DNA from 2 places in the Faecalicatena fissicatena genome. Region 2 is predicted to be linked to the other one. Evidence: predicted binding sites of a transcription regulator. Region 2 holds the regulator's gene; the other holds the start of a gene.
The links. The regulator NrdR, encoded in region 2, represses ribonucleotide reductase genes. The targets are predictions, from matches to a motif close to CACAANATNTTGTG.
Positions count from the first base shown of each region.

Region 1: a site for NrdR is predicted at 4,688-4,701, ahead of nrdD (anaerobic ribonucleoside-triphosphate reductase). Genes of this name have one in related genera too.

Region 1 is NZ_JACLYY010000004.1:165,606-174,627, reverse strand. Features, by position in the region: gene H7U36_RS05800 (spore germination protein) at 90-1,451, shown strand; gene H7U36_RS05795 (dCTP deaminase/dUTPase family protein) at 1,507-2,019, opposite strand; gene nrdG (anaerobic ribonucleoside-triphosphate reductase activating protein) at 2,012-2,500, opposite strand; gene nrdD (anaerobic ribonucleoside-triphosphate reductase) at 2,504-4,636, opposite strand; gene H7U36_RS05780 (ABC transporter ATP-binding protein) at 4,826-5,599, opposite strand; gene H7U36_RS05775 (ABC transporter permease) at 5,574-6,473, opposite strand; gene H7U36_RS05770 (ABC transporter substrate-binding protein) at 6,530-7,564, opposite strand; T-box leader at 7,703-7,955, opposite strand; gene H7U36_RS05765 (alanine/glycine:cation symporter family protein) at 8,048-9,022, opposite strand, start outside.
Region 2 is NZ_JACLYY010000002.1:45,315-54,336, reverse strand. Features, by position in the region: gene arcC (carbamate kinase) at 1-538, shown strand, start outside; gene H7U36_RS02240 (helix-turn-helix transcriptional regulator) at 762-974, shown strand; gene H7U36_RS02235 (hypothetical protein) at 976-1,425, shown strand; gene H7U36_RS02230 (ABC transporter ATP-binding protein) at 1,598-2,371, shown strand; gene H7U36_RS02225 (ABC transporter permease) at 2,372-3,589, shown strand; gene H7U36_RS02220 (PRC-barrel domain-containing protein) at 3,694-3,948, shown strand; gene nrdR (transcriptional regulator NrdR) at 4,017-4,478, shown strand; gene H7U36_RS02210 (threonine/serine exporter family protein) at 4,483-5,721, shown strand; gene truA (tRNA pseudouridine(38-40) synthase TruA) at 5,849-6,583, shown strand; gene xth (exodeoxyribonuclease III) at 6,605-7,357, shown strand; gene H7U36_RS02195 (isochorismatase family protein) at 7,405-7,944, shown strand; gene ymfI (elongation factor P 5-aminopentanone reductase) at 7,988-8,734, opposite strand; gene H7U36_RS02185 (VOC family protein) at 8,794-8,994, opposite strand; gene H7U36_RS02180 (MFS transporter) at 8,981-9,022, opposite strand, start outside.

The sequences.
Region 1 (9,022 bases), on a different contig from region 2:
TTTTGACGGCTCATGCATATTTCACCCTGTTTTGGGCAGATTAAGCTTATCAACACAATGTATCAGTACGGATATGGAGGGATCGATTTATGCCGGATACGAGAATAGTGACTGCGTCTGCGAAAGAAAATGTGGCGTACATGAACCAGATACTGCCTGTAAAGGACAGCTTTGACCTGGTGCAAAGGGATCTGGTCATCGGGGAGCGGGAGGCCTCCTTTTTCTTCATCGACGGATTTATGAAGGACGAGGTCATGTTGAAGATCATGGACTCCTTCCTCAGCGTTGCGAAGGAGGATATGCCGGGGAGCGCCACCGGCTTTGCCAGGCAGTGCCTCCCCTACGTGGAGGTGGACACCATCAGCGACTTTGACCAGGTCCTTCGGAACCTCCTCTCCGGCACTACCTGCCTTTTCATAGACGGCTACGAGGCCTGCCTTGTCATCGACTGCAGGACCTACCCCGCCAGAAGCGTGGGGGAGCCGGAGAAGGACAAGTCACTGAGAGGCTCCAGGGACGGCTTTGTGGAGACCATTGTGTTCAACACAGCTCTCATCCGCCGCCGGATCAGGGATCCCCATCTGGTCATGCAGATGATGGAGATTGGGGACAGCTCAAGGACAGACGTGGCTCTGTGCTACATGTCGGACCGGGCCGATGAGGCTCTCCTTAAAAATGTGGAAAAAAGGCTCCAGTCCATCCACACCGGCGATCTGCGGATGAACCAGCAGAGCCTGGCGGAGGAGCTCTTCAAGAGAAAATGGTTCAACCCCTTTCCCAAATTCAAATTCACAGAGCGGCCGGACACGGCGGCGGCCTGCCTCCTGGAGGGGAAGGTGGTGATCCTGGTGGACAACTCCCCCTCCGCCATGATCCTGCCCACCTCCATCCTGGATATCATCGAGGAGGCCAACGACTATTATTTCCCCACCCTGACCCAGATTTACCTGAAATTTTCCAGAGGGCTCATCACCTTCCTGACCGTCTTCCTGACGCCGGTCTTTCTTCTCTTCATGCAGAACCTAAACTGGCTGCCGGAGGTTTTCCGCTTTGTGGCCATCCGGGACACGGTAAACATCCCTCTTGTGTTCCAGCTTCTCATGCTGGAGCTGGCCATTGACGGGCTGCGGCTGGCGGCCCTGAACACCCCCAGTATGCTGAGTACCCCCTTGAGCGTCATCGCCGGCATTGTCATGGGCGAATTCTCCGTCCAGTCCGGCTGGTTCAACTCGGAGGTCATGCTCTACATGGCCTTTGTGGCTGTGGCCAACTATACCCAGCCCAATTTTGAGCTGGGCTACGCGCTGAAGTTCATGAGGCTTTTGCTCCTCATCCTGACCGCCCTCTTCAACTGGGTGGGCTTTGCGGCGGGCTGCGTCATTGTCATCTGCAGCATCTGCTTTAACAAGACCCTCTCCGGCCGGAGCTACCTGAACATCAAACTAAACTGACCTGCAAAAACCAAACAGGCCCGGGACAGACTGAACTGCCCCGGGCCGCCGGCCTTTAATTGGTACTTCCAAAGCCTCCGTTGCGGATGCCCTCCGCCTCGTCGTCCACTGTGATACCGTACTCCACAAAGATCCCCTGCATAAAACCTGTGCCCGCAGGGATCTCCACTGTCTTCCCCTCGTTGGTGTCGTTGGTGAGCTTGGCAAAAATGTGCCCCTCATTGTCAGAGTAGTAGTAATCGCTGTCAATGATGCCCACCGTATTATTGAGCTGCAGGCGGTACTTGAAGCCAAGCCCGCTCCTGGGATAGCATTTGAGCACCCACTCCTCCTCCATCTTTGCCCGGACGCCGGTGGGGATCTTCACCGTCTCCCCCGGCCCGAGGGTAAAATCCGCGGGGGCGAAGAAATCATAACCGGCAGAGCCCTTTGTGGCCCTTCTCGGCAGACGGATACTCTCGTATATTTCCCGGAGCTTCTCCTTTGACACCTCGCCGAAGGTGTCTGTCCACCCCTCCTCAAACTGTGTAAAGCTTACCTTCTCAAATTTCGCAATCCTCTTAGCCATGTAATACAACCTCTCCTGTCTTTAATGTCTTCTGCACATCGATCACCTGCTGGTTGGCGCTTCCCTTCCAGTGCAGCGTGCTGTCCTTCTCATCCTCACGGAAGGGCCCGTCCACCAGCACGTCCACATACCGGATCACCTCCAGGTCCCGCACCTCGTCCCAAGTGCTGCCTGTGTAGAGCCAGATGGTCTTGTCCGGGAAATCACTCCTGATCCGTCGGGCCAGCTCCGTCACCCCCTGCATATTGGCAGGGTGGAGAGGATCGCCGCCGGAGAAGGTGATGCCGCTCACGTAGTCCTTCTCAAGCTCCTCATAGATCTCCTGCCGGGCCGCCTCGTCAAAGGGCAGTCCCCCTTCCGGATCCCAGGTCACCGGGTTGTGGCACCCGGGGCAGGCGTGGGCGCATCCTGCCACCCACAGGACCACCCGCAGGCCGTCTCCGTTGAGCATATCATCCTTTGTTATGTTGTGGTATCTCATGTCTTACATGCTCTTCCTTTCCGCGATCTCCGCCATCTTGGCCTCGTTGAGGCGGGTGTCCCCCTTGACCCTGGAGTAGGACAGATACCCGTTCATGCGGTCAATCTTTGTCAGATTTTTGCTGCCGCACACAGGGCACACATCCATGGACAGCTCCTCGTGTCCGCAGTCGTCACAGTAGGCCAGGGACAGGTTGACGCCCTCGTAGTAGCCCTTGGCCATGGCCCGGCGCACCAGGGAACGGATGGCTTCTTTATTATAGTTGACCGGATATTTGACATACTGGATCTTGCCGCCGTTGCTCAGATCCCAGAAGCGCCCCTCCAGATCCTGCTTCTGTATGGGGGTGATGTCCTCCGTCACATGGCAGTGGAAGCTGTTGCTGACGTACTCCCGGTCTGATACATTCTCTATGATACCATATTTTTTCCGGAACTGCTGCACCTGAACGCCGCATAAATTCTCCGCCGGCGTCCCGTAGATAGCGTAAAGCCGCCCGTCCTCCTTCTTGAACTCGTTCACTCTGTCGTTGATGTACTGTAGGGTCTCCAGGGCGAACTGACCATCCTCCACAAGAGATTTCTTGTTGTGGAGCTGCTGCAGCTCATTCAGGGCCGTGATGCCAAAGGAGGCAGTAGCGGACTTAAGAAGGGGCTTGATCTTGTCATAAAGTCCCAGATGGCCGCCGTAGAAGCCGCCCTCGCAGTAAGCCAGGGGGTTGGTGGAGGCCTTCATCTCTCCCAAGTAGTCGTAGGTGCGCAGGTGGAGCTGACGGATCAGGTTCAGGTAGTAGTCCAGCACCTCATGGAAATCTCTGCTCTCCTGCTTTGCCTTCGCGTAGATCATGGGGAGATGGAGGCTGATGGCTCCGATGTTAAATCTCCCCACAAATACCGGCTGGTCGTTTTCATCTGCCGGCTCCATGCCTCCCCGCTCATACCAGGGGGACAGGAAGGCCCGGCATCCCATGGGGCTTACGACCTTTCCATATTTTTTGTACATGCTGGCCACGTAGCCGTCCCCTGTCAGGCTGAGCCAGTCCGGGTACATGGTCCTGGAGGAGCAGTCGATGCCCGCCTCAAACACGTCCTCCATCACGCCGCCCGGTCCGTGGAGCTTCTCGTCGTAGAGGAAGACGATTTTGGGAAAGAGGACCGGCTTTTTGTGCCCTTCCTTCCCCTGTCCTTTTTTGCGCACCTCCAGCATTTTCATAGTCACAAGCTTGCCGTACCTGCTGGGGACCGTGCCGGCTGTCACCGTGATAAAGGGGTAGTCTCCCCGGCTGGAGGAGACGGAGTTGAACTTGTACTCCCAGCCCTGGAAGCCCTGCTCCATCTCCTTCTCCAGATCCGCCCAGGCCACCTTCTGAACCGTCTCCTCGTCCAGACCTAAATCCCGATACTTCTGGATCAGCCTTTTGTGGGATTTCTCCGCAAAGGGCTCCAGTATGTCGTCCACGCTGGGAACGGTGAAGCCGCCGTACTGCTGGCTGGCCGCGCTAAGGACAATGTCCCCGATGACGTCAAAGGCGGTGTCCAGCGTCTTGGGCTCATTGTACCACAGGTTTCCCATCTCAAAGCCCCCAGTGAGCACAGACTTCACGTCAAAAAGACAGCAATTCATCGTGTCCCTCCTGGCGGACATGTCGTGGATGTAGATGTAGCCGTCCCGGATGGCCTGGATCTCCTCCACAGTGAGGAAGAACTTCTTGTACAGCTCCTTGTTCAGCTCATTGAAGATGAGGCTCCTCTTGGTAGACACAAGGGCACTGTCCGTGTTGCTGTTCTCCTTGTCCCCGATGTACATGATGGACTGGCTCTTCTTGTAAACGTCGTCCAGCATCTGGACAAAATCCTGCTTGTAGTTCCGGTAATCCCGGTAGCTTTTCGCGACCACTGGGTTCACCTTCTCAAGAGCTCCCTCCACCACGTTGTGCATCTGGGCGATGGGAACCTCCGTGATGTCCAGGTCGTCCACCTTCTCCTCCACAAAGCGGCAGATGAACTTCAGCTCCTCGTCTGTAAACCTGATCAGCGCCCGGTACGCGGACTTGTTGACAGCCACAACTACCTTCTGCACATTGAATGTCTCCTTTGTGCCGTCCTTTTTCACTACCTTCACGTTGTCTCTTCTCATAATATGCCTCTCCTCGTATGTCTATATTTAGTGTTTTATTTTTATCTCACTCACTATATCCTGTGCAAAATGCATTATCTATATTACCATCCCCCCTCTGCCCGCGTCAATCAGAACCGCCCGAAAATATTTCACAAAAAAAGAGCCCCGCCGGGCTCTTATTTTTGTATACTTATATGAGACTCTTTTTCAGTTTCCACACTCAATACTGATCTCATTGAAGAGCTTCAAAATCTCATCCACGGAGACCTTCTCCTTCTCCTCCCTCTTTTTGTCCAGGACAATCCCTCCCTGGTGCATCATGAGGAGCCGGTCCCCGTACTCTATGGCGTACCGCAGATTGTGGGTGACCATGATGGTAGTCAGCTTTTTCTCCTTCACGATCCTGTCTGTCAGCTCCATGATCAGCTCCGCCGTCTTCGGGTCCAGAGCCGCCGTGTGCTCATCCAGGATCAGGAATTCAATGGGCGTCATGGTGGACATGAGAAGAGCCATGGCCTGGCGCTGCCCTCCCGAGAGGGATCCCACCATGATATCCAGCTTATCCTCAAGACCGAGGCCCAGCTGGGCGAGAAGCTCTCTGTAATAGGAAATCCGCCCCCTGTTGGTCCCCCTTCCGAAGCCGTAGACCTTGCCCTTGTTGTCCGCCAGGGACATATTTTCCAGAATGGTCATGGAGGGACAGGTACCCATGGCCGGGTTCTGGTAGACCCGCCCGATCCGGCGGTTCCGGCGGAATTCCTTCTCCTTCGTGATATCTGTTCCGTTGATGTAGATCCGCCCCGCCTCCACCGGGATGCTGCCGCAGATAATGTTCAGCATGGAGGTCTTCCCGGAGCCGTTGCTGCCCACCACAGAGACGAACTCCCCGTCCTCCACGGTCAGATCAAAATTCTGAAACAGGCACATCTCATTGACAGTGCCGGGGTTATAGTATTTATGAATTCCTTTGAGTTCCAGCATCTGTCTTCACCTTCTTTCTTCTCTCCATGCTGATGATCAAAATGACAAGGAACAGCACCGCCGTGATCAGCTTCATGGCCTGGGGCTGGAAATTGCGGATGGCCACAGCCACACAGGCCTTGTAGATCACGGAGCCGATGAGCACCGCCGTGGTGGCCTGCATGATGGTGATCCTCCTGAAAAGACTTGTGCCGATGATCACGCTGGCAAGGCCGATGACGATGGCGCCGGTTCCCATGGATATCTCAAATACTCTCTCCTCCTGGCAGAACGCGCTGCCCGCCAGGGACACAAGGCCGTTGGCGATGGCCAGGCCCACGATCTTCACATTCCCCTGGTCCTTGGCAAGGGAGGTGACCAGCACCGGATTGTCCCCCACGGCCCGCAGAAGATAGCCGGATTTTGTCTTTAAGTACAGATCCAGCAGCACCTTGGCGATGACCGTCAGGATGAAAATGATGATAAGGGTCGTGTAGCTTTTGAGAGCCTCCGGCACGATCCCGTCAAGCCACTCATTTTTAAAGATGCTCTCCTGGGAGAAGAGGGGCACGTTGGATGTGCCCGCTATATAGAGGTTGATGGTCCACAGGGCAGTCATCATGATGATACCTGACAGCAGGTCTCTCACCTTCCCCTTCACGTGGATCAAGCCCGTGCAGATCCCGGCCAGAGCCCCCGCGGCAAAGGATGCCAGCAGGCTCAGGTAGGGATTGACGCCGTTTGTGATGAGGAGGGCCGTCACCGCCCCACCCAGGGGAAAGCTGCCGTCCACCGTCAGATCCGGGAAATCCAGGATTTTGTATGTGATGTATACGCCCAGGGCCAGGATCCCGTAGATCAGCCCCTGCTCCAGTATTGTTACGATAAAGTCCATGAAAACTGCCTCACCTTCTGATTTACATTTTCTTCAGCTCAAAGCTGCCGGACGGATCACTCGGCAGATGAGTCTGAGATCTCGTCAAAGCTCTCCACCGCGCTCTGCGTCAGCTCATCCGGCACTGTGATGCCGAGATTTTCCGCCACCTTCATGTTTACATAGAAACCGGGCTCTGAGATGGTCTCATAAGGCATCTCGGGGGCCTGCGCCTCTCCCTTGAGGATCTTCGCGGCCATCTCGCCGGTCTGCTCCCCTAACGCCACATAGTCAAGTCCCTCCGCTGCCAGGCATCCGATCCGCACCTGCTCGATCTCGCTTCCGAATACCGGGATGCCCTTCTCATTTGCCTTCTCCAGGATCGTCGGAAGGGAAGCCACCACCGTATTGTCCGTCAGGTTGGTGATACAGTCCACCTTGCTGATCAGATCGTCAGCTGCCAGGGAAATGTCCGCCGTTGTGCTGATGCCGCTCTCCACGATCTCAAAACCGTAGTCGCCCGCCAGCTCTTTGTAGGTCTCAAGGGCAGAGATGGAGTTGGCCTCGCTGGTGGTGTACATGATGCCCACTTTCTCAGCGTCCGGAAGGATCTGGCGGATCATCTCCAGCTGCTCCTTGATGGGAAGCTCGTCAGAGGTCCCGGTCACATTGCCCACCGGATTGCCGTCCTCGTCCGCCAGCTCTGCCGCCACCGGATCGGTCACCGCCGTATAGACCACCGGGATGTCTGTATCCATAGCCGCGTTGTAGGCGCTCTGGGCAGTAGGTGTGGCGATGGCGCAGATCAGATCCACCTTGTCAGACACGAAGGCGTCTGAGATCTGGCTGGCCGTTCCCATGTCGGCCGCCGCGTTCTGGTACTCCACTGTCAGATTTTCTCCCTCGACAATGCCCTCGTTCTCCAATCCCTGGAGGAAGCCCTCCCTGCAGTTGTCCAGGGAGCCGTGCTCCGCGAACTGGGAAATACCGATGGTGTAGCTGTCCTCCCCTGACCCTGAGGAGTCGGAGGAGCCTGAGGAGCCTGAGCACCCTGCTGCCATCGCTGTTGTCATTGCCGCTGTCAATAATACTGCCATCACTTTTCTTTTCATCATTGTTCTGTTCTCCTTTACTCTTGTTCTTTTTTGCTGCTGTACAGGAGAGAAAATCCGTGGAGCGGGTATCCCGCTGTAAAAGTCTTTACTGCGCCGGTCTGTCCGGTGTAATAAAAAACCGTCCCAAACCCAAAGGCTTGAGACGGTAATAAAATCTACTTTATTATCGCGGTACCACTCAAATTGACAAATGTCCACTTTCTCATGTACTAACATACACTCCTGATTGATAACGGGTTCGGTTCCCGACAAGCCATACTCGCCATTTCCGGTTTTCAAGCCGCCCTCGAAAGTCCATTCAACTATCCGCTCCGTATGGCAATTCCACCGCCTGCCACTCTCTTTGACATCGCTGTGATAATCTACTCCTCTTTCTCATCGGTTTATGGATTATTTATTTCATGCTCATTACTTTACTCTGACAAAGCAGATTTGTCAAGAGATTTTTTTAATTTTATGAAAATATGCCGCTGTTCCGCATCAGTCGTCAATAACCGGCACCGGCTCGTCGGACCAGGCGTCCAGATCGTTTATGTACTTCTTCGTCTCCTTTGCGATCACATTGGACAGAAGGAGAACTGCGATCAGGTTGGGCACGGCCATCAGCGCGTTCAGGATGTCGGCAAGAGCCCACACAACGTCCAGAGCCACGATAGGCGCGATGGCTGCCACTACCACGTAGAGAATACGGTAGCCGATCAGCACCTTCCTGCCTGCGAAGTACTCAACTGCGCGCTCACCGTAGTAAGCCCAGCCAAGAACTGTGGAGTAGGCGAAGCAGATGATGCCCAGGGTCAGGATCACAGGTCCCAGGTAGGGGATCTGCTGGAAGGCCAGTGTTGTCAGAACGCCGCCGTCAGAGATCTCATCCGCATTGATGCTTGGGTTTTTCATAACAGTCGTCACGATCACGAGACCGGACATGAGACATACGACAACTGTATCCCAGAATGTACCTGTGGAGGATACAAGCGCCTGGCGCACCGGGTTTCTCGTCTGAGCCGCCGCTGCCGCGATCGGTGCGGAGCCCATACCGGACTCATTGGAGAAAAGACCTCTCGCAATACCAAATCTCATAGCTGCCATGATACCGGTTCCCACAAGTCCGCCTGCCGCCGCGCCGGGTGTGAAGGCCAGGGTGCAGATGGTCTTGATAGCCGGAATGATGAAATCATGGTTGATGCCAAGGATGATGAGACATCCAAGCACATAGAAGATGGCCATGAAGGGCACCAGCTTCTCACACACGTTGGCGATGGACTTGATGCCGCCGAAGATAACGATGGCTGTCAGCACTGCGATCACGATACCCACGATCCAGCCGGGAACTCCCACGTTCTCCTCCACAATGTTGGCAATGGCGTTCACCTGTGTGGCGCAGCCGATACCAAAGGAGGCAAAGCCTGCGAAAACGGCGAATATCATTCCCAGGATCTTGCCCAGGGGCTGCCATTT
Region 2 (9,022 bases):
CTACATGACAGCCGAGGAGGCGAACGAGGAGCGCAAGAAGGGGAACTATGTGATCGAGGAGCCGGGAAAGGGCTTCCGCCGCGTAGTCTCTGCCCCCAACCCGGTGAGCATTGTGGAGATCGACGCCATCAAGGCGTTGATAGGCGCGGATCAGGTAGTCATTGCCTGCGGAGGCGGCGGCATCCCTGTCATGGAGCAGGATCACCGCCTGAAGGGCGCCAGCGCGGTCATTGAGAAGGATCTGACAGCCGGAAAGATGGCAGAGGAGATCGACGCGGACGAGCTGATCATCCTGACAAGCGTGGAGAAGGTGCGCATCAACATGAACACCCCTCAGGAGTCCGAGCTGGGAGAGATCTCCCTTGCTGAGGCCAAGCAGTACATGGAGGAGGGGCACTTCGGCGTGTACAACATGCTTCCCAAGTTCAAGGCCTCAGTGGAGTTCATTGAGAAGAGAGAGGGGAGAAGCGCCCTCATCACTTCCTTTGACAAGCTGAAGGACGGACTCAAGGGAAAGACCGGCACAATCATCCGGTAAGAAAAAAGCAGTATATCGATCTATTGATCCCGGCCGCGCAAGAACCGCGGCCGGGATTTTTCTATGCAAGAAGTGTGTTAAAAATGTAACAGGAGACGTAACACTTTTTAAAAGTATTACGTCTGAAATGAACAATTGTAAAACACACTTGACATTTCATGTAAAGCCAACTATACTGAAAATGTAAAGTAAACTATACGATTGTGAAGGGGATGTCGAGCCTATGAAGACCCGGATTCAGGAGCTGCGCAGGAAATACAAGCTCTCCCAAGAGGAGCTTGCCCTGGCGGTGGGGGTCACCCGGCAGACGATCATTTCGCTGGAGAAGGAGAAGTACACGGCTTCCCTTGTGCTGGCCCACAAGATCGCCAGATATTTCGGGGTGACCATTGAGGATGTATTTGATTTTTCAGAAGTGGACGAGGAGGAGATGTGAGATGAAGGAGTACAGAGCAAAGCTGAAGAGACAGATCATCTGGATGATCGTCGGTATCATTTTTTCCTGCATGATCATTGTGATCTGCTGCGTCAGCGCCATGCGGCTGGGGGCGGATGAGCATGAGGCCAGCTTTATGAGAGGATTTCAGAGCGGCCTGTTCCTGGCCTGGGCGACCATCGCGGTCTACGGGATCGTGGTGAATGTCCGGGCGCTGCGGGATGAGAAGCGGCTGCGGGCGCTCTACATCAAGGAGCACGACGAGCGGCTGCAGGCCATCCAGAGGGAGTCGGGCCGGGCAGCCTACTGCATCAGCCTGTTCGGACTTCTGACAGCGGCCATTGCGGCGGGATTTTTCAGCATGACTGTGTTCGCGGTGCTGATCGGAGCTGTGCTCTTTGTGAGCCTGGTGGGCCTGGGTGCGAAAATCTGGTTCCACAGGACGATGTGATGCAGCCCTGTGTCATACGGGCCTGGAAATTGTGTAAAATTTAGGGAAAAAGTGTTGACAAATTTTCGGAAGATGTATATTATTGTACTAAATTAATAATACAGACGTCTGAGGAAATAGAATTGAAAAATAAGGAAGATCATCCCATGAGGGGAGAAAGGAAACAGAGGCTATGATTGAGATCAGAGACCTGACCAAGGTGTACAGACTGAACAAAAAACAGATGGCTGAGTCCCACACGAAAAATCCGAAGAAGACGGCTGTGGACCACCTGAGCCTGACGGCGAAAAAGGGGGAGATCTACGGACTTCTTGGGCCAAACGGGGCAGGGAAGACCACCACTTTGCGGTGCGTTTCCACCATTATAAAGCCTACCGGCGGCGAGATCTACGTGGACGGCCACGAGGTGCAAAGAGAGCCGGAGGCGGTCCGCAACTGCATCGGATTTCTCACAAGCGATATCAAGCTGGACGACCAGTTTGACGCGGATTACATGTTCCGCTTCTTCGGCCGTCTCCACAAGGTGCCTGAGGAGAAGCTCAGGAAGCGCAGGGAGGAGCTGTTTGACTATTTTGGCATCAGCGAGTTCGCCCACAAGAAGATCAAGGAGCTGTCTACAGGTATGAAGCAGAAGGCGGCTATCGCGGTCAGCCTTGTGCACGACCCGGATATCGTCATCTTTGACGAGCCCACCAACGGGCTGGATATCATCACTGCGAGAAATGTGACGGACTATCTGAAAAAGCTTCGGGACGAGGGCAAGCTGGTCATCGTTTCCACCCACATCATGTCCGAGGCGCAGAAGCTCTGCGACCGCATCGGCATCATTATCGACGGGCAGAAGGTGGCAGAGGGCACCCTGGATGAGCTGCTCACGCAGACATGCACGAACGACCTGGAGGATGCGTTCTTCCAGCTCTACTCGGCCAGAAAGGGGGAGAGGTAGATGTTAAACGGTATTAAACAGATATTTGGAAAAGAGATGGCCAGGATATTGAAGGACAAAAAGATGGTTTTCTCCGTCTTTTTTCTCCCGGTCATCATCATGGTAGCCCTGCTCACCATCATCAACAGCCTGGCGGGACAGATGCAGTCAGATATAGAGGATCACAAGTCCATTGTCTGGATGCAGAACGAGCCGGAGAGCTTTGAGGCCTTTCTCTCCTCCGCGGGGATGGAGTACAGTGTCAGGACAGTGGACTCTGACAGCGACCGGGCGGAGGCGGAGGATCAGATCCTGAACGGGAAGGCGGACCTTCTCATAGAGTTCCCGGAAAATTTTGATCAGCTGGTCGCCGGCTTCCAGGAGGGAGACCCGGTCCCACAGGTCAAGACCTACTATAATCCCTCTGAGGATTACTCCGCTCAGGCATATCAGGAGATTTCCGTGGGTGTGCTGGAGTCCTATCGCCAGACCCTGCTGGCAGGGCGGGTGGGAAACCCGGACGCCATCACTGTATTTACCGTCAATTCGGACAATGACGATATGGTGATCCAGGACGACGAGAAGGCCAGCGGCCGGGCCCTGGGCATGATGCTTCCCTATTTCATCACGATCCTTCTCTTTGCCGGAGCCATGGGAATCGGCACTGACATGATCGCCGGGGAGAAGGAGAGGGGAACCATGGCCAGCCTTCTGGTGGCGCCTGTAAAGCGATCCTCCATTGTCCTTGGAAAGGTGTTCGCCCTGATGGCGGTATCGGGAATTTCCTCCCTCATCTACGTGGCAGGTATGGTGGTGTGCACGCCCTTTATGATGGACTCCATGACTGGTATGGACGAGGCCCTCAACCTGAACCTGGGAGCGGACCAGATCATCATGATGGGACTTCTCCTCATTGCCATCGCCTTCCTGTACTCCGCCGTTGTGGCGCTGATCTCCGTCTTCGCGAAGACGACGAAGGAGGCCAGCAGCTATATCATGCCGGTGTACATGGTGGTTCTGGTTGTGGGACTTCTGACCATGTTCCGCATGGGAGACGGAGGACGCTGGGATTTTTATATTCCATTCTACAACAGCGCCGTTGCCCTCCAGTTGATACTGAGCCATGAACTGACTATGTCCCAGTACCTGATCACTCTGGTGGAGACCCTTGCGCTGGGCGGTATCCTGACCGTGCTCATTGCCAGAGCCTTCAACAACGAGAAGGTCATGGCGCTGTAGGCAGGAAAGCGGAATAAAAGAACAAAAAGTCAGGACAGGATAAAGAGCCTTGTGCCCTCACCGTCCCTTTTCCATCAGCATATGATGAAAGGGGAGGTGACAGCATGAGGCTTTGTGATTTTCAGCAGAAGGAAGTGATCAATGCCTGCGACTGCCGGAAGCTGGGGTATGTGGCGGACCTGGTCTTTGACGAGTGTACAGGCTGCATTGAGTCGGTGATCGTGCCAAGAGGAGGATTTCTGTGCGGCTGGTTCGGGGATACCGGGGAGTACGTCATCCCCTTTGACTGTATCAGGAAAATCGGCCCGGATATCATCCTTGTGGAGATCCACGAAGAAAAAAGGCACAGGTCGAAGTAATAAATTGACAAGTCCGGCCGGCGGGATATATACTTGTCTTAATATTTGAGAAAGGACGGAAGACCAAGATGAAATGCCCATATTGCAACCATCCGGATACGAGAGTCATCGACTCCAGACCGGCAGACGACGGTAATTCCATCCGCAGAAGGCGCTCCTGCGATGTATGCGGAAAGCGGTTTACCACCTATGAAAAAGTAGAGACTATCCCGCTGATCATTATAAAGAAGGACAACAACAGGGAGCAGTACAACCGCGGAAAGATCGAGACGGGCATCCTGCGGGCCTGCTACAAGAGGCCAGTGTCCGCAGCTGAGATACAGAAGTGCATCGACAGGGTGGAGACAAAGATATTCAGCCTGGAGGAGAAGGAGATCCCCAGCAGCGCTATCGGCGAGATCGTCATGGATGAGCTGAAGAAGCTGGATGAGGTGGCCTACGTCCGTTTCGCTTCGGTGTACAGGGAATTTAAGGATGTAAACACATTTATGGACGAGATTAAGAAAATACTGGACAGAGGAAATGCGTAAAACAATGGATTATCAGCGGATTTTGGAAGGCATACTGGACATTGGAGAGGCCATGCTCTGCAGCGGAGCGGAAAATTTCAGACTGGACGACACCATGTACCGGATGTGCAAAAGCTACGGCTTCAAGAGGTACGATGTGTTTGTCATCCCCAGCAACATCCAGATTACAGTGGAGACGCCGGAGGGGGAGATCCTCACCCAGATCCGGCACATCGAGTCCACGGGCATCAACTATGACCGGCTGGACTACATGAACAATCTGGCCAGATACGTGTGCGCCCACACGCCGGACGCGGATGAGCTGCACAGGAGGTATGTGGAGGTCATGAACCGGAAGGAGCAGCCGCTTTGGATCACCTACCTGGCGGGAGTCATGGGCGGCACCGGGTTCGCCGTCTTCTTTGGATGCGGGCTGACGGACGCGGTAGTGGCAGTGCTTGTGTCCCTCATGATCGTGTTTGTGGGAAACTGGCTTGGAAAGCGGGAGGACAATCTCCTGATATACAACTTAATCCTGGCCTTTCTGTCGGAGACGGTGATCATCGGCATGGATTTCCTGGGGATCGGCACCCACCCGGACCGGATCATGATCGGCATTGTCATGCTGCTCATCAGTGCCCTGAGCACCACGAACGGGATCCGGGAGATCCTGCAGAGAGATTTTCTCTCCGGTCTTATCAATATCATGAACTCTGTCCTGGGAGCGGCGGGCATTGCCTTTGGCATCGCCATCGCCATGCAGCTTCTTGGGGAGGGCGCCTACGACGGCTTCACGCTGAACCACAGCGTGCCCATCCAGCTTATCTCCTGTACCGTAGCCTGCGTGGGATTTGCCATGTGGTTCAAGATCCAGGGGAAGCAGGTGCTCTTTTCCGGCATCGGTGCTTTTTTCACCTGGGCTATCTACTGCCTGGTGTATGCGGTCTGGCCCAGCAACTTTGTGGCCACTATGGCAGGAGCTGTCTTTGTAGCGGCGTTTGCCTTCATCATGGCCAGGGTCAACAAGGCGCCGGCGACTATTTTCCTGACTGCGTCAGCCTTTCCGCTCATTCCCGGACCGAATCTCTACTATATGATGTACGGCTGGGTGAGCGGCGACAGTGTCCTGGCAAGCCAGGAGACAAGCGTGCTGCTTGAGACCTGCCTTGGTATTGCCCTGGGTTTCCTGATCGTGGACGTGGTGTCCAGGTGTGTCCTTTACGCGGTGAAGCGAGAGGGCTTCCGGGGAGAAAATATCATCTGACCCGGTGAGAAATAAATTGCGCATCCTACCGGAAAGTGCTATGATAAAAGAGGAAGCATATACAGCTTCTTCTTTTTTGATATGCAAATTTATTTTCAAGTTTTACAGATAGATCGGGTGTGTGTATATGAGAAACTATAAATTGACCATTGCCTATGACGGAAGCCGCTACCAGGGGTGGCAGCGGCAGGCCACGACGGACAATACGATCCAGTATATTATAGAGTGGAGCCTTGGAAGAATTGTGGGCTACCGGGTGCAGGTGGACGGCTCCGGACGGACGGACAGCGGCGTCCACGCCAGAGGGCAGGTGGCCAGCGTGAAGCTGTCCGGCCTCTACGACCCGGAGGAGCTGAAGGCTGCGCTAAACCGCTACCTCCCGGAGGATATCCGCATTCTCAAGGTGGAGCTGGTAAAGAATAATTTTCATGCGAGAAAAAGCGCCAAGGGAAAGAAATACGAGTACTATATAGACTGCAGGGAGAAGCCGGATGTGTTTTCCCGGCGCTACTGCTACCACTATCCGGAGAAGCTGGATATAGAGGCCATGCGGGATGCGGTGAAATACCTCATCGGCGTCAAGAATTTTGCCAGCTTCACGGACAACAAAGAGACAAACGATACAGTCCGCAGGATCTACAATATCAAGATCGTGCGTTCCGGGGAGAAGGTCAGGATCACCTACTACGGGTCCGGCTTCCTCTACCACATGGTCCGCATCCTGACAGGGACTCTGATCGAGATCGGGACAGGCAGGCGGGACGCCAGCAAGCTGCCGGTGGTCATCGCAGCGGAGGACCGCAGCCTGGCGGGATTTCTGGCGCCGGCCAGAGGGCTGTTCCTGCGGAAAGTGTATTATTAGACGACAAGGAGAACAGAGCATATGAAATTCATTTCCTGGAATGTGAACGGCCTGCGGGCCTGTGTGCAGAAGGGCTTTACAGACTTTTTCAAAGAGGTGGATGCGGATATTTTCTGCATCCAGGAGACAAAGCTGCAGGAGGGGCAGATCGACCTGGAGACGCCGGGCTACCATCAGTACTGGAACTATGCGGTGAAAAAGGGCTACTCCGGCACGGCTGTGTTTACAAAGGAGGAGCCTCTTAGCGTGTCCTGCGGCATCGGTATGGAGGAGCACGACCAGGAGGGGCGGGTCATCACCCTGGAGTACCCGGAATTTTACTTTGTCACTGTGTACACGCCCAACTCCCAGAACGAGCTGGCCAGGCTTTCCTACCGGATGCAGTGGGAGAGCGATTTCCTGGCCTACCTTAAGAGGCTGGAGGAGAAAAAGCCGGTGATCTTCTGCGGGGACCTGAATGTGGCCCACAGGGAGATCGACCTGAAAAATCCCAAGACGAACAGAAAGAACGCGGGATTTACAGACGAGGAGAGACAGAAATTTACGGAGCTTCTGGAGGCTGGGTTTATCGACACCTTCCGGTACTTCTACCCCGACAGGGAGGGGATTTATTCCTGGTGGTCCTACCGGTTCAAGGCCAGGGAGAAGAACGCAGGGTGGCGTATCGACTATTTCTGTGTGTCCAGATGTCTGGAGGACAGGCTGGAGGACGCCAAAATACTGACCGATGTGATGGGATCCGACCACTGTCCCGTGGAGCTGGATCTGAAATAGCAGGGAAAAGAGAGAAAAAGAAAAGTAAGGGAAAGAGGCGGGCGAATATGAGGATTGAGAGAGAACACGCGGCGGCAGTTGTCATTGATTACCAGGAGAAGCTGATTCCTGCCATGGACAGGAAGGAGACGCTCATAGAGAACTCCTCCATCCTGCTGGCGGGTCTTCGCGCGCTGGGCATCCCCATGGTGTTCACCCAGCAGTACACAAAGGGGCTGGGCAGTACAGTGAGGGAGCTGACCCAGGCTGCGGGGACGGAAGAATTTGTGGAGAAGATCCGCTTCAGCGCCTGGCAGGATGTGGTCAGCAGCCATCCCTGGATACAGGGGAAAAAGTACATTATCCTCTGCGGCGTGGAGTCCCATATCTGCGTGCTGCAGACCCTGATAGATCTGCGTGCCGCAGACTTTGTGCCCGTGCTGGTGACAGACTGCGTTTCCAGCAGGAAGAGGACAGACTATGAGACGGCTCTGATCCGGGCCAGGCAGGAGGGGGCTATCCTCACCACATACGAGGCGCTGCTCTTTGAGCTGCTTGAGAAGGCCGGTACAGAGGAGAGCAAGAAGATCCAGCGGCTTGTGAAATAGGAAAGACAAAAGAAAAGGGAGGGTATATCTGATCTGTTCCGGATCAGATATACCCTCCGTCTATTCCGATGATTTGCCCGGTCATGTAGGCCGGGGCATGGGCGGTCTGCCACACAAGGTCCGCTGCCTCCCGGGGCGTCCCGAACCTTCCGGCGGGGATCTCCTCCTCCAGCGCCTCCCGCTCCACGGGGGAGAGCCAGGAGTTCATAGATGTGTCGATGACCCCGCAGGCGATGGCGTTGACCTGGATGTTGCTGGGGGCCAGCTCCTTTGCCAGGGCCCGGGTCAGGCCGTGGATCCCGGACTTGGCGGCCGAGTAGGCGGCCTCGCAGGAGGCGCCCACTGTCCCCCACATGGAGGAGATGTTGATGATCCGCCCTTTTTTGCGCGTCACCATGGGCGGGACGGCGCTGCGGCAGCAGTAGAAGACAGAGGACAGGTTGGTGTCCATCATTCTCTGCCACTCCAGGTCCGTCATGTCGGTGAGGAGCCCGGTGTGGGAAATGCCGGCATTGTTCACCAGCACGTCCAGACAGGGACAGAGCTGATAAATTTTCTTAAAGATCTGCCGGACCTCCTCCGGGTTTCCCACGTCCCCGGGGACAAGCGTGCACTGGCCGGGGAGCTGCTCCTGGATTTCCTGCCAGACCTTCTCCAGCTCCTCCAGCGAGGAGCGGCAGTTGAGAAAGACGTGCCACCCCTCCTCGGCAAAGCGGAGGGCGCAGGCGCGGCCGATGCCCCTGGAGGCTCCTGTGACGAGTACGTATTTTACAGACTGTGTTGCAGACATGAACATTCTCCTTTTGTCTTTATCGTTTCTCCCATTTTACACCAGAGTATACCTGCTGTCTACCTGTCCGGGCAGGCGCGTATTTTCAGTCCGCTTTCTTCTGTGCATACAAAGCAGCTCTCGTACATGCCGCCAATGTTTTTAGGTTCATAGAGAACGTCCAGACCTGTTTCTATCATGTCAATGGTCAGCGCATTTACCTCCTCTGTGCTTTCTACAGAAAATACGATAAAAATAAATCCATCCTTACGCTTTTCCAAGGACAGCATCCCTTTCATTGCTGCATTT